DNA from 3 places in the Aeribacillus sp. FSL k6-2211 genome. Region 1 is predicted to be linked to each of the others. Evidence: riboswitches for the same ligand, from Rfam matches in the RefSeq annotation. Region 1 holds a riboswitch; each other region holds the start of a gene.
What was found. Region 1 has a riboswitch for cobalamin ahead of NSU19_RS07130 (ABC transporter substrate-binding protein). Riboswitches for the same ligand answer to the same signal wherever they lie in the genome.
Positions count from the first base shown of each region.

Region 2: it holds a riboswitch for cobalamin, as region 1 does, so the genes downstream of both, NSU19_RS15170 (ribonucleoside-diphosphate reductase subunit alpha) here and NSU19_RS07130 (ABC transporter substrate-binding protein) in region 1, are expected to answer to the same signal.
Region 3: it holds a riboswitch for cobalamin, as region 1 does, so the genes downstream of both, metE (5-methyltetrahydropteroyltriglutamate--homocysteine S-methyltransferase) here and NSU19_RS07130 (ABC transporter substrate-binding protein) in region 1, are expected to answer to the same signal.

Region 1 is NZ_CP150190.1:1,453,298-1,458,215, reverse strand. Features, by position in the region: gene NSU19_RS07140 (adenosylcobinamide amidohydrolase) at 1-347, opposite strand, end outside; gene NSU19_RS07135 (iron ABC transporter permease) at 349-1,410, opposite strand; gene NSU19_RS07130 (ABC transporter substrate-binding protein) at 1,373-2,347, opposite strand; cobalamin riboswitch at 2,451-2,632, opposite strand; gene NSU19_RS07125 (N-acetylmuramoyl-L-alanine amidase) at 2,838-4,283, shown strand; gene NSU19_RS07120 (DUF1540 domain-containing protein) at 4,366-4,524, opposite strand; partial or broken gene NSU19_RS07115 (cell wall hydrolase) at 4,869-4,918, opposite strand, start outside.
Region 2 is NZ_CP150190.1:3,142,071-3,146,988, forward strand. Features, by position in the region: partial or broken gene NSU19_RS15160 (IS256 family transposase) at 1-876, shown strand, start outside; gene NSU19_RS15165 (Hsp20/alpha crystallin family protein) at 1,538-1,978, shown strand; cobalamin riboswitch at 2,112-2,291, shown strand; gene NSU19_RS15170 (ribonucleoside-diphosphate reductase subunit alpha) at 2,427-4,691, shown strand; gene NSU19_RS15175 (ribonucleotide-diphosphate reductase subunit beta) at 4,704-4,918, shown strand, end outside.
Region 3 is NZ_CP150190.1:3,971,894-3,976,811, reverse strand. Features, by position in the region: gene metE (5-methyltetrahydropteroyltriglutamate--homocysteine S-methyltransferase) at 1-1,717, opposite strand, end outside; cobalamin riboswitch at 1,868-2,067, opposite strand; gene NSU19_RS19075 (BCCT family transporter) at 2,254-3,840, opposite strand; gene nfsA (oxygen-insensitive NADPH nitroreductase) at 4,103-4,852, shown strand.

The sequences.
Region 1 (4,918 bases):
TCATCTTCTCCCGTCAACCGCTTGAAGAAACCCGTTTGAAAAGGATAACGGCCGAGCGCCACTGTCTCCCAAACGGTATAATCAAACATTTGCGTTGGGATTTGCGGCAATGAAGCGATGTTTTGCGCCAATTTTTTCGGAGAATAAGCAGAAAGAGGTTTGCCGGCAAGCTCGATCGTGCCGCTTTTAACCGGAAGAATCCCGCTGATCATTTTTAATAGTGTCGTCTTTCCACTCCCGTTTGGCCCCAAAATGCCAAATATTTCCCCTTTTTTTACTGAGAAGGAAAGGTTTTCGATAATCTTTCGCTCTTGATAGCCTCCCGAAATGTTCTTGACTTGCAGCATGTTACCCTCTTCTTTCCATTCTTTGTTTCATTAAAATAAAGGCAAAGCTGGGAGCGCCGATTAAAGCCGTGATCACACCGATCGGAAGTTCTGTCGGCGACACGATCGTTCTTGAAACGAGATCCGCCAAAATTAAAAAAGCGGCGCCAAAAATGGCGGACAGAGGGAGAAGATGGCGATAATCACTTCCCCAAAGCAGCCTGTTTACATGCGGGATGACAAGACCGACAAACCCAATCGTTCCGCTGATGGCAACGGCCGCACCGGCTAAACAAGAGGATGATGCTAAAATAAACAGCTTTCTCCTTTTTACATGGACCCCAAGCTGCTTCGCCTTTTCTTCGCCAAAGGACAGAGCGTTTAATTCTGTTCCGTTTACAAAAATCAAAATGGACCCGATTAAAAAAAACGGCAAAAGCATCAATACGTATCCCCAGCCGCGCATCGCAACGCTTCCTAACAACCAGTTGACAATTTGTCGCAATTCTTCGCCTGTCAGGGCAATCATTAATGAAATGAAAGCACTTAAAAAGGAACTTAAAATAATTCCGGTCAGCACAATCGTTTCAATCCTCATCGTTTTTTCAATGAAATTGGCGAACAAAATCACAGCCAAAATCGTTAAAAAACCCGTAAAAATGCTGACAACCGGCAAAGTGAATGAGCCGAAAAAAGGAATTTGAATGCCGAAAAAAAGAACAAGTACAGCACCTAAAGAAGAACCTGATGAAACACCGAGCGTATAAGGATCTGCCAAAGGGTTTTGCAAAAGCCCTTGATAACAAGCCCCCGCCATTGCAAGCGAGGCTCCGACAAGTCCGGCTAAAACGACACGAGGAAGTCGAATATCAAGCACAATGCTTTTCATGCTTTCATCAATGTCCGGCGCCAAACCGGTATAGAACAGTTGATTGAAAATTATTTGGAAAATATCCTTAAACGTGATGTGAAACGTTCCGATAGAAATTCCTAAAAAGACGGAAAAAATAAGAAAACAAGCGGTCGCCGTATAGGCGACCACATGTTTATTTTTTGTAGACATCCGGATAAATTGCTTTCGCAAGTTCTTCTACTCCTTCAACCAATCTTGGGCCTGGGCGGCTCACCAAGTCGGAATGCACATCGTAAACCCGTTTATTTTTCACCGCTGATACATTTTCCCATCCTTTGCGTGCCAACACCTGGTCAACAGCTTTATCGACGTAATAGCCGTATGTCGTCACAATGACGTCTGGGTTCAGTTTTACAACGGCTTCTTCCGTCATTTGCGGCCAGCCTTCTTGATCGCCCGCTGCATTTTTTGCTCCAATGATCGTTAGCATTTCATCCATAAACGTTCCTTTTCCCGTCGTATAGATTTGTGGTGCGGGATTCACTTCGACAAAAACAGACACTTTTTGATCATCCGGAATCGTTTTTCCTTTTTCTTGAATATCCGCCAGTTTCGTTTTCATTTCAGCCACAATATCTTCGGCTTTGTCACTTGTCCCTGTAATTTTGCCGATTGTTTGGATGGAGTCATACACTTTATCAAATGATTGGGCATCTTCGACTACAAAAACATTTATTCCCGCATCTTTCAGCTGCTTCAGCCCTTCCTGCGAGTTATGGGCGCTGGAAGCATGCGCTAAAACAAGATCCGGTTTTAAAGAAATAATTTTTTCAACATTAAATTCCATCCCGCCAACCTTTTCTTTGTTTTGAACATCTTCCGGATAGTTGTCATTATCACTTACACCGACAATTTGTTCACCCAACCCTAAAGCATAGGCAATTTCAGTATTGCTTGGAATTAGCGAAACAATCCGCTCCGGTTTTTCGCTTACCGTCACCTCATTTCCTAAACCGTCCTTGACCTTCACCGGAAATTGTGAAGCCGTCTCTTCCGTCTTTTGATTGCTTTTGTTTTCAGACGGCTCTGATGTATTTTGTTGGCCGCATCCAGCCGCAATTCCAAATAGAAGTAATAAGGCTAAAAATAGTGCAGATAATTTTTTCATCATTTTCCTCCTCCAATAAAAAACATCTTCTTGAATTCGATAAGAAGATGTCTGAAAACGTACATATGTATTGTTTTCAAACACCTCCCTATCCGCGTAGGGTTTTAGGTGTGCTCAAACAGGCAGGTCTCCTGGCTCATGGTCATCGCTTCCTGGACCTTCCCGTTGAAACAGTGGTTTTCCCAGGTTGCTCCCATTCACAGTGGCGGGACCGCGTTGGATTTTCACCAAACTTCCCTTTTAAGCTGGCAGCTATGTGCCGGCACCTGTTTGCTTTTCGGTATAATGTTATGACGAAATGTATTATACATGATTTGATTGAATTCTGGTAGGAAGAAAATGAAAAAAATCGACAAATTGACCTAAATGTTTTGGATTTCGATACAGTTTTCGCTAAAAATAAAATTTTTTTGAACTTCCTTTCCATTACTTGAATAAAATATTTGTAGACAAGCGAATTGGATGTTTGAAAACGAAGGAGGATATTGCAGTGACAACCGTTCTTTTAGACCCTGGCCACGGAGGAAGCGATCCCGGCGCAACCTATAGAAATTATGAGGAAGAAGATTTTACGTTGACTATTGCCCTCTTGGCAAGACAACATTTACTTGAACATTACCAAGTCAACGTTCTCATGACGCGCACAGACGATCGAACAGTCGGTTTGTCAGAAAGATCATCCATGGCTAACCGAGAGAATGTTGATTTTTTCTGTTCCATTCATATTAATGCCGGCGGAGGAACAGGTTTTGAAAGCTATGTTTATAACGGAGGGGCCTCTCCAAGAACGATCCAATACCGGTCCGTCATCCATGATCAAATTATGAGCGTTATCGGTCCGAAATATAGCGTAAAGGATCGGGGCAAAAAAAGCGCCAATTTTCACGTGTTAAGAGAAACAAAAATGCCTGCGGTTCTTTTGGAAACATTGTTTATTGACCATTCGAATGACATCAAACTTTTAACATCGTCTGACTTTATGAGCGACTATGCAGCAAGCTTAGCCGATGGAATCGGAAAAGCGCTTAATTTGCCCAAAAAGTCGACACGCACCACCCCAACTCCGCAGCCATCGCCAGCTGCAGGCAGCAGGATGTACAAAGTCATTGCCGGTTCCTTTAAAAACCGAGAAAATGCAGAAAAGCTGATAAATGAACTGAAAGGAAAAAATGTTGATAGTTTCCTTTCCGCTGCGATGGTGGACGGAACAAGTTATTTCCGCGTTCAAACAGGGGCATTTAAAAATTTGCAAAATGCAAAAGACCAGTTGGCAAGGCTTGTTCAATTAGGATACAAGGATGCATTTATATTAACTCCTGCAGAACAAGGAACGGCACAATCAGGCCAAAAGACAGATTCATCTCGTTCATCAACACTTCAACCGAAAACCCCTTCTCCCGATTCAAGGGATATCCCTATTTTAGGAGAAACGCTCGTATCGGGAACAATCTTGGATTTATATGTAGGAAAAACAAATCCTAGCGCACCTCAGCTGGGCGATTTGTATGAACAATTAAGCAAATCCTACGGAATTCGCGGCGACATCGCATTTGCACAAGCAATTCATGAAACGAACTATTTCCGTTTTACGGGAGTAGTCAATCGCAATCAAAACAATTTTGCCGGAATCGGAGCTACCGGTCCAAATGTTACAGGAGCAAGCTTTTCTACTCCGAGAGAAGGGGTTCTGGCCCATCTTCAACATTTATATGCATACGCCACAACGAAGCCTCTTCCAGCCGGGTTCCCCCTTGTCGATCCCAGATTTATTTATGTGGAACGAGGTTCTGCCCCGACCTGGAAAGATTTAAATGGGAAGTGGGCCGTTCCCGGCAGCCGTTACGGAGAAATGATTTTATCCATTTACCTATCCATTTTGCAGTTTGCAATTCAACAATTGAACGCTGCTCAATCAGCCATAAGCAAACAAATATAATCTGAATTCCAAAAAGATGTTGTATAAAAATGAAAAGATTATCAAAAATACAAAGAGAGCCAACTTCCGGCTCTCTATTTTATTAAAATGTTTCTGGTTCAAACGTCTTGCAATCAGTTTCCTTTTGATTTTTTGCCGTTTTTCCTGAATGACTTACGACATAAATGGCATCAGCTGCACATTTATTCCCTTCCGCCCAATATTTGCAGTTATTTACCTCACACAAAACGTCCTGCGCCATGTTTGTCACCTCCCAGTTATATATTTTCCTTTGGAAAGTGATTTGATACTTGTTGGTTGTGAAATGTCCATGGCAATATTTCGAACCGCAAAGACAATCGTTTTTGCATGTTTTGTTGGCTGTTTAATGAATTCATGATTATCATGTCATTTTAAGCCAAAATTCGATTTATTTTGTCGATGGACAAGCAAGGTGATCTGCTCCATACCAAAAGGTGCCTCAGAAAAAGAAAATGCAAACATTTGTAACGCCTCAGTCCTCCATTCGCCATGCAATTTCATTCATCCGCAACATTCATTTAGTGATTTGGAATGACAAAAGCCGCCATTTGCGGCGGCTTTCTTTTATTTTGCAAAAATGTGATTACCGATCACAGTCGTTATTGACTTGGAGC
Region 2 (4,918 bases), 1.7 Mb from region 1:
GGCTCGGAGAAGCTGTCATCAAGATGTATCAAAGTGGCATGAGTACGCGGGAGATTGGCAAGTTTATTGAACGAATTTTTGGAATGCTTATTCTCCTGCAACGATCAGTCGTATGACCGATGTCGTGAAGGAATACATCGAGAAATGGCACACTCGTCCTCTACATAAGCGTTATTCCGTCTTATATTTGGATGGGTTGTACGTAAAACTTCGTCGAGATACGGTAGAAAAAGAGGTCATGTATGTGTTGTTAGGTGTAAACGAAGAAGGATATCGGGAAATTCTTGATTTTTTCGTAGGAGGAAAGGAAAGCGCCTATGGATGGCAGGAGATTCTCCAACAACTATATAACAGAGGCGTAAAGGAAGTGCTTCTGAGCGTATTCGATGAACTAACGGGGCTGGAAGAAGCCTTTAAAGCTATTTATCCGAAAGCCGATGTGCAGCGTTGTGTCGTTCACAAAGTCCGTAACACACTCAGTCGTGTACGGAAAAAAGACCAATTCGAAATGGTGGAAGATTTGAAACTCATTTATCGATCTCCGAATAAAAAAATTGCACTGGAGATGTTTCACCAGTTTGAGTCAAAATGGTCGAGCAAGTATCCGAGAGTGCAATCGTGGGGAAATGAGTTGGATGTCCTTCTTACCTTTATGAATGATCCAAGCAGTATCCGACCAATGCCATCGAACGAACGATCAAGGAGATTCGGAAACGTCTAAAGCCGATGAACAGTTTGAGCAGTTTAGAAGCCGCGGAAAAAGTCATGTATTTGACCATCCAAGACTTTAATGAGAAATGGGCAGGGCGAAAGTTGCGAGGATTTTCCGAAACTCATGAAGCCCTCCAGCGAATGTTTGAAGAACGTTATGATTAACCAAATAATGTAAATTGATGATGGGATCTCCCTTTCCACACAGGAGACTGAATATTCAGTCTCCTGTGTGGAAGAAACAGGCCCTCTCTATTCTAAATCCATTTCAGAGATGCCCTATCTATCTTACATTACACAAAATTCTTGACAGTACCATCATTACTTACTTCAATTTCTGGGTGAATGTATTTTGGAAAAATTGTTGTAGATAATACAATGAATCCTTCCGGAATATTTTTCACAAATACAACTAAATAATTATCATCTACTCTAATTATTTTTGTTTTAAGTTTTTTACCACTATCAGTAACATATGCAACAAAGAATAATTTTTAAATTTATAAAGTTGTCCAACAGCAGTTTTCAATCATTGTGAATTTATCCAGCTTGATCTGTTAATTCCCAGCATGGCTGCAATTAAGCAGCTTACTTAATTTTCTTCGTATGTAAACTCTTGTCTAATAACAACAATATGCTGTCCATTCGTTCACCAAGTTTTGCTAGGTTGTGCTTTTAAAAGCAACAAACACGAAACGATTTGGATGCAGCGGACTTATTTATATTTTTATGATTAAAAACAGTAATTTAAACTTTGCTATATGTATATTTCTCTTCTCAACACAAATAATATTTTCTGTAAAAAAATCAAAGGAGGAACAATCATATGGCTCTCATTCCTTACGATCCTTTTTCTGAGATCAACCAATTTAGACGAAACATGAATCGCGTTTTTTCTGAAAGCTTCCCGCATTTTTTTGAAAACTTTGAGACTATGAATACCCCCCGGCTTGATATTCATGAAACTGCTAATGAAGTAATTGTTACTTGTGATTTGCCCGGCCTTGAAAAAAAGGAAGACGTTGACATTCATCTTGATCGCAACGTTCTTACGATCAGCGGCACAATTCAAAGAAGCAAAGAAGTAAAGGAAGAAGAAATGCATAGACGCGAACGGTTTGTAGGGCGGTTTCACCGCGCTGTTGCATTGCCGGCAAATGTAAAAGAAGAAGAAGTGAGCGCGACATATAAAAATGGCGTTTTGGAAATCCGTATTCCAAAACAAACCGAAAACAACAAAAAGAAAATTGATATTCAGTTTCATTAATTGTTTCGTGAGGTTGCAAAATTTCAATCAGCCTCACTTTTTTATTGCAATTTTCGCCAAGTACGATTATGATGAATATATAACATCAAAAATCTATATATTGTGTAATCAAAAACAATTAAATACTATATATTGAAAACCTAACGACAAAGGTGCTGTTTTCAGCTTAAAAGGGAATCCGGTGAGAATCCGGAACTGTCCCCGCAACTGTGAGTGCTACGAAATGAATAATCCACTGTACGTTTCGTATGGGAAGGATTCAAAGTAGGATGAAGCACGAGTCAGGAGACCTGCCTTTGTCCGAACGTTTCTAATTCTTCGGGGGTTGGGAAGATGAAACGATGGTTTGAATGGAGTAGTTTCGCCTTGTAAACTGCCTCCTTTTTAATCATCGTTTGATCCGCTCAGCTTCCTGAGCGGTTTTTTATTTTGATAAGGAGGATGTTTGATGAATATTACGAAAGCATTAAATCTATACGAGGTTTTTCAAAATCATTTTAACAGGAGCGATTTGGAACTTTATCTAAGGCAGCTTGAAGAAAAGTTTCCGTCCCTTTCCTTTCATGAATACAGCGAAAGAGTGCTGACAACCTTACAATACCAGCAGATTGATGATCTTGAAAAATTTACAAACCTGCTGATTATTGAAGCTTTAGCAAACATTTCGGAAAGTGAGCCGGATTGGACTTTTTTAGCTGCACACGTATTTCTTGAAAAAATTTACCATGAAGCGAGCCAAAACAGAAATTACAACCAACCGGGCTACGGCGATTTTTATTTGTTAATCGAAACATTAACCGATCTTGGAATCTACAGCCCTCTTTTGCTAGAGCATTATTCAAAAGAGGAAATTATGGAGCTGGGAAATGCCATTGATCCTGAGAAGGACAAGCTGTTTACATACATCGGATTAAGGACCCTTTACGACCGGTATTTAGCTAAAGATTTTCATAAACGAACATTTGAGCTTCCACAGGAACGTTTTATGATCATCGCTATGACGTTAATGATGAAAGAGCATCCATCCAAACGTTTGCATCTTGTAAAGGAAGCGTATTGGGCATTGAGCCATTTATATATGACGGTTGCAACACCGACATTGGCTAATGCAGGAAAATCAGTCGGTCAGCTTTCAAGCTGCTTTATTGATACGGTAGACGACAGCCTTCAAGGCATTTATGATTCGAACACTGATATTGCCAATGTTTCTAAAAGCGGCGGAGGCATTGGAGTGTATTTGGGGAAAATCAGAAGCCGCGGAAGCGATATCCGGGGGTTCAAAGGAGTTTCATCAGGTGTCATTCCTTGGATGAAGCAATTAAATAATACGGCGGTGAGCGTCGACCAGCTCGGCCAAAGAAAAGGAGCAATTGCCGTTTATTTGGATGTTTGGCATAAAGATATTTTCGCTTTCCTTGATGCAAAATTAAATAACGGAGATGAACGGCTGCGCACCCATGATTTATTTACAGGTGTATGCATTCCTGATCTATTTATGGAACAAGTTGAAAAGCGCGGAGACTGGTATTTGTTCGATCCCCACGAAGTTCGCAAAGTCATGGGATTCAATCTGGAAGATTTTTATGATGAAGAAAAAGGTAACGGCAGCTTTCGGGAAAAATATTTTGAGTGTGTGAATCATCCATCCTTATCTAAAGAAAAAGTGCCTGCGATTGAAATAATGAAACGGATTATGATCAGCCAGCTTGAAACGGGAACGCCTTTTATGTTTTATCGTGATGAAGTGAATCGGAAAAACGCAAACAAGCATGCCGGCATGATTTATTGCAGCAATTTATGCACAGAGATTGCGCAAAATCAAAGCTCAACAACTGTTGAAGAACAATATGTCGAAGATGGAAAAATTGTCATTGTGAAAAAGCCCGGCGATTTCGTCGTCTGCAACCTTTCTTCCATCAATTTGGCACGGGCTGTCACTGATAATGTTCTGGAACGATTAATCCCTATTCAAGTGCGGATGCTGGACAACGTCATCGATTTAAACAGCATTCCGGTATTACAGGCGAAGCTTACAAATGAAAAATACCGTGCAATCGGTCTTGGAACGTTTGGCATGCATCATTTATTTGCACTAAAGGAAATTGCATGGGAAAGTAACGAGGCAGTCCAATTTGTCGATCAATTATATGAAAAAATTGCGTATTTAACCATTCAGTCGAGTATGGAGCTCGCAAAAGAAAAAGGCGCATACCCTCTCTTTAAAGGCTCGGAGTGGGATACGGGCCGATATTTTGAGATCCGCGGTTATACGTCAAAAAAATGGCAGGAATTAAAGGAAAAGGTGCAGACTTTTGGCATCCGCAACAGCTATTTAATGGCGGTCGCACCGAACGCATCGACCTCCATTATAGCCGGAAGCACAGCAAGCATCGATCCAATTTTCCAAAAAGTTTATTCAGAGGAAAAGAAAGACTACAAAATTCCAGTTACTGTTCCGGACTTAAATGCAAAAACGACTTGGTATTATAAATCCGCTTATTTGATCGACCAAACATGGAGCATTAAACAAAATGCGGTGCGCCAGAAACATATTGACCAGTCCATTTCGTTCAACTTTTACGTTCTAAACACGATCAAAGCGAAAGAATTGCTGGAGCTTCATTTGACTGCTTGGAAATCCGGATTGAAAACAACGTATTATGTCCGTTCGACATCAAGCGACATTTATGAATGTGAATCATGTGCAAGTTAAGGAGGAATTAATATGGAGCAAACATTAACAAAACGAATTATTATGGATCCTGATGCACCAAACCGTTCAACAGCAATAGTGAACGGAAAATGTTCCAACGTGCTCAATTGGGATGATGTCGCCTACCCGTGGGCATATCCAAAATATAAGCGGATGCTCGCAAACTTTTGGACACCTTTTGAAATTAATATGGCTCAAGATGTGAAGCAATTTCCTGAGCTTTCAGA
Region 3 (4,918 bases), 1.6 Mb from region 1:
CCGCATAGCTAATGTCATCACGGACAAAAGACCAGTTTAAGATGGTGACAGGTCCAGTCAGCATTCCTTTTACAGGTTTGTCCGTCAATGATTGGGCATAGACGCTTTCTTTGACGGTCATCGGCTGATCAAAGGCAACGTCGCCATAAATGATCGGCGGTCTGACGCAGCGTGAACCGTAAGATTGCACCCAGCCGTTTTTGGTAACAGCAATTCCTTTTAGTTTTTCTCCGAAATATTCCACCATGTCCGTTCGTTCAAATTCCCCGTGGACCAATACATCAAGTTCAAGCTGTTCCTGAATATCAATCCATTTTTTGATTTCATCTTTGATAATAGACTCATATTGCTCGTTTGTGTATTCGCCTTTCCGCCATTTTAAACGGGTTTGGCGGATTTCTTTCGTTTGCGGAAAGCTGCCGATCGTTGTTGTCGGTAGAATTGGCAAGTTCCATCTATTTTTATGCAGCTTGCGCCGAACAGAAAAGTCCACACGGTTCGTCGGGTAGGATTCAATCTTGGCGGCTGCCTCTTGCACGTTTCGGTTTGTCCGAAAATCAGAATTCATAAATTGCGTGTAATAACGGTCATCGTATCGTAAATCGCTTATACTTAATTCACCTTTTGCATATTGTGTCAGCTGATGGACTTCACTTAATTTTTCGTCTGCAAAGGAGAGAGCATTTTTTAAAATTTCCGGCAATTCGTGTTCATTTTTTACGGTAACCGGCACATGGAGCAAGCTGCAGGAAGGTTGAATGATCAATCGATCAACATCAACATGCTGAGCGAGAAAATCAATTTTGCTTGCTTTTTCTTCTAATGATGCCCTCCATATGTTGCGGCCGCTGATTAAACCGGCAGCCAATATTTTGTCTTTTGGAAACCCGAATTTTTGGATGTTTGCACTGTTGGCTCCCCCATCATGTACAAAATCAAGACCGATAGCAGCAACAGGCAATGAAACGATATGTTGATAGTGAGAAAGACTTTCAAAATAAGTTTGCAACAGTATGTTCAAAGATGGATTCGCTTCGTGAAAAGCTTCATACACTTCTTTAAACAACGGAATCAATGACTCATCAATTTCCTGAACGAGAACAGGCTCATCGATTTGCACCCACTTTGCGCCTGCTTGATGCAACTCTGTCAACAATTGAATATAAACTGGGATGAAAGCAGATAAATGCTTATAAAAATCTCGTTTTTCATATTTTTTCGCCAGCATTAAAAAAGTAATCGGCCCTAAAACAACAGGTTTTGTCTCAATATTTAGTTCGTCTTTTGCTTCATTGTAAAGCTTGAGCAGACGGTTTTCCAAAAAAGCAGGCGGCTTATTTTCCAGTTCCGGAACGATATAATGATAATTTGTATCAAACCATTTTGTCATTTCTAAAGCCTCGGCTTCTTCGGATCCCCTTGCCATTGCGAAATATGTTTTGATGGAACGGGGATCCATATGCTGGAACCTCGAAGGAATATATCCAAACATGAAAGCAGTATCGAGAACGTGGTCATAAAACGAAAAATCTCCTATGGGAATCAGCTCAATTCCGCTTTCATGCTGTTTCTTTAAGTTGGAAAGACGGATCTTTTTCAACGTTTCCAGTAAGCTGCTTTCAGAAATGTCTCCATTCCAAAATAATTCCAAAGCTTTTTTCCATTCCCGGCGTTCGCCAATTCGCGGATAGCCAAGATTTGAACTAATGGCTGCCATTACGAAAACCTCCCATTTGATTTTTGCTCAACACAATAAAAAAGCCCTCTTTACGCTAATAAAAGAGGGACTGGATATCCTAGCTCGTGTTGAGGCACCCAAATGGTTTCAACATGAACATGGCTTCTCACTCCTCCCTATGACGCGTAGGTCGTAGTGCATACAACAGGCAGGTCTCCTGACTTAGGTTCAACGCTTTTGATCTCCTTCCCATTTCTCTGGCAGAAACAGTGGCTGATGATCAAAAGCTCCCCATCACAGTGGCGCGACCGTGTTGGAATTTCACCAAACTTCCCTTTTAAGCGCATATTGCGGCTGCAATATGACGCACCTGTTGCTGGTACACATATGAAACTATAATTATCAGAATAGAGGATTTTTTTTTATTTTTCAACACCACATTTGCAATTAAAAAGAAAAATTTTTTAGGAAAGTAGATGGCTTGCGATTTCTTCCGCTTTACATGACAAAAACCCGCCAGAACATAAAGGTTTTCTGCGGGTCTTTACAGCGGTTGGGATTTTTCCGGAAAACAGTTATTTCGAGAGAAGGTTTCTTTTCACGCCTTTCTTTTTAGGATACATTTTAAATAATTGAGATTTACTGGAATAAAAATCTTGGTTTGCCGCTTTGATAAAAGAACCGGCTAAAAGGACAAAAATAAACAACAAAGGGAAACCGCCAATAATGCTAACAGTCTGCAATGTGGACAATCCGCCGAGGTACATTAAAATAAGCGGCAAAACGGAAAGAGCAAAAGCCCAAAATAAACGGTTCCATCGCAAAGGTTCATCGGCAACTTCTTTTTGGACAACAGATGCTAAAATATAAGAGCTTGAATCAAACGTTGTTGCTAAAAAGATCACGGCAAGCACAGTAAATACGGCAATCACAATGTTGCTTAACGGCAATTGTTTCAATATTCCGATAATGGCTGCTGATCCGCCATGTTCATCTAATGTAGCTGTTACATGGTATTGGCCTGTCAGTTCTAAAAATAATCCAAAGTTTCCTAAAATCCCAAAAAAGAGAATGCAGCCGAGCGTTCCATATACTACTGTTCCGAGCGTCATTTCGCGGACAGTGCGTCCTTTTGAAATTTTAGCGACGAACAAGCCGACAAATGGAGCGTACACGAGCCACCAAGCCCAATAAAATACCGTCCATGATTCCGGAAAGCCTGTTCGTTCAAACGGTCCTAAACTGTTAAAAGGTTCAGTCCATAAAGACATCCGCATGTAATGATCAAGCATGATGCCGATGCTGTTGACGGCCGTTTCCGCCAGAAAGACGGTCGGGCCGGCAAGGAAGACAAACACCAACAATAATACGGCAAGCCATAGGTTGATGTCGCTCAAAATTTTAATGCCTTTCCGCAAACCGGAGTAAGCGCTTGCTGCGAAGATCAATGTACAAATAAGCAAAACCACTGTTTGGAGTGTCATCGAAGGTTCGATGCCGGAAAGTTCATGAATTCCTTCTGTAATGAGCGGCGTCCCTAAAGCGAGTGTCGTTCCAGCTCCGCCCAGCAAACCAAACATAAACAAGACATCAATGATTTTGCCTATTGGTCCATCTGCTTTTTTGCCAATGAGAGGCCGGCACGCTTCGCTTACTTTTAACACCGGTTTTTTCTTTACATAATAGAAATAGCTGATTGGCAGGGCAGGGAGGCAATAGATGGCCCATGCCGTCGGTCCCCAATGAAAAATTCCATATGCGGCCGCCCATTCAACGGCTTCTTTTGATCTAGGTTCGATGCCAAATGGAGGTCCCGTATAGTAGTAAGCCCATTCAATCGTTCCCCAATAAAGAACACTTGATCCAATTCCAGCGCAAAAAAGCATAGCTGCCCAAGATAATGTCGGAAACTCAGCCTTTTCTAAAGGATCCCCCAGTTTGATTTTTCCGTATCGGCTAAAAGAAACATAAAGAATAAAAATCAATACTGCTGCACCCATGATTAAATACAATATTCCAAATTTTTGTGTTAAAAAGCTGCTGGCAGCTAATACAATGGCTTCGCCTTGTTCAGGGAATACTGCTAATGGAGCGGCTACAATTAACAGCAAAAGCAGCGCCCCGATAAAGGTCGGCCAATCCATAATGTTTCGATTCTTCATCAAATCCCCCTTTAAAAAAGATTACATTTTATTATATCTTTAAACAAAATTGATAGAAAGTTTAATTTTTCAGATTAATTTGTCGTAATAAGCTTTTTTATTCAATTTATTTTATTTTTTATAAGAAATCCTTATAAATGCTCTCGATTACGGCCAAATCCTTACGTTTCACATTTTGCTTGGCCGAAAAACAAAATCGATGAAATGGGCGTCTAAAAAAGTTAAACTTTGAGAAAAGAATATAAAAGAAAGGATGATGATGATGAATAAAGTGATCGAAACCATTTTAAACCATCGATCCGTTCGAAAATTTGAAGATCGGCCGCTTACGGATGAACAAATACGCTTAATTGTGGAATGTGCCCAATCGGCCTCGACTTCAAGTTACATACAAGCTTACTCAATCATTGGGGTGAAAAATCCGGAAACGAAAAAAAAACTTGCGGAACTGGCGGGGAACCAAGACTATGTGGAAAAAAGCGGCCATTTATTTGTTTTTTGCGCAGATCTGCACCGGCACGAACTAATAGGCGAAATGGAAGATAAAGACGTGACGGTATCCTTGGAAAGCACAGAAAAATTTATGGTTGCGCTTATTGATGCGGCATTGGCCGCGCAAAATGCTGCATTAGCCGCTGAGTCCATGGGGCTTGGCATTTGTTATATTGGCGGAATTCGCAACAATTTAGAGGATGTTTCGGCGCTGCTAAAAGTTCCTGATCGGGTCATCCCGCTTTTTGCCATAACGGTCGGCTATCCGGCCGTTGATACCGGAAAAAAACCCCGATTGCCTTTACATCATGTTTATCATGAGGAAGAATATGAGCAAAACGAAGAAATATATAAACAGGGGCTTCTTGAATATAATCAAATAGTATCCAAATATTATGAAAAACGTACAAATGGTGTCCGCAAAGATACTTGGACAGGGCAAATGGCTCGCGCTCTTTCAAATCCGGTGAGAATGTATATGAAACAATTTGTGGAAAGAAAAGGCTATAACTTAAAATAATATGAACAGTTTCTTGCCAAGTTGTCTCTGTTGCGGTATGGACAAATTGTTTGATGAAATAAATGG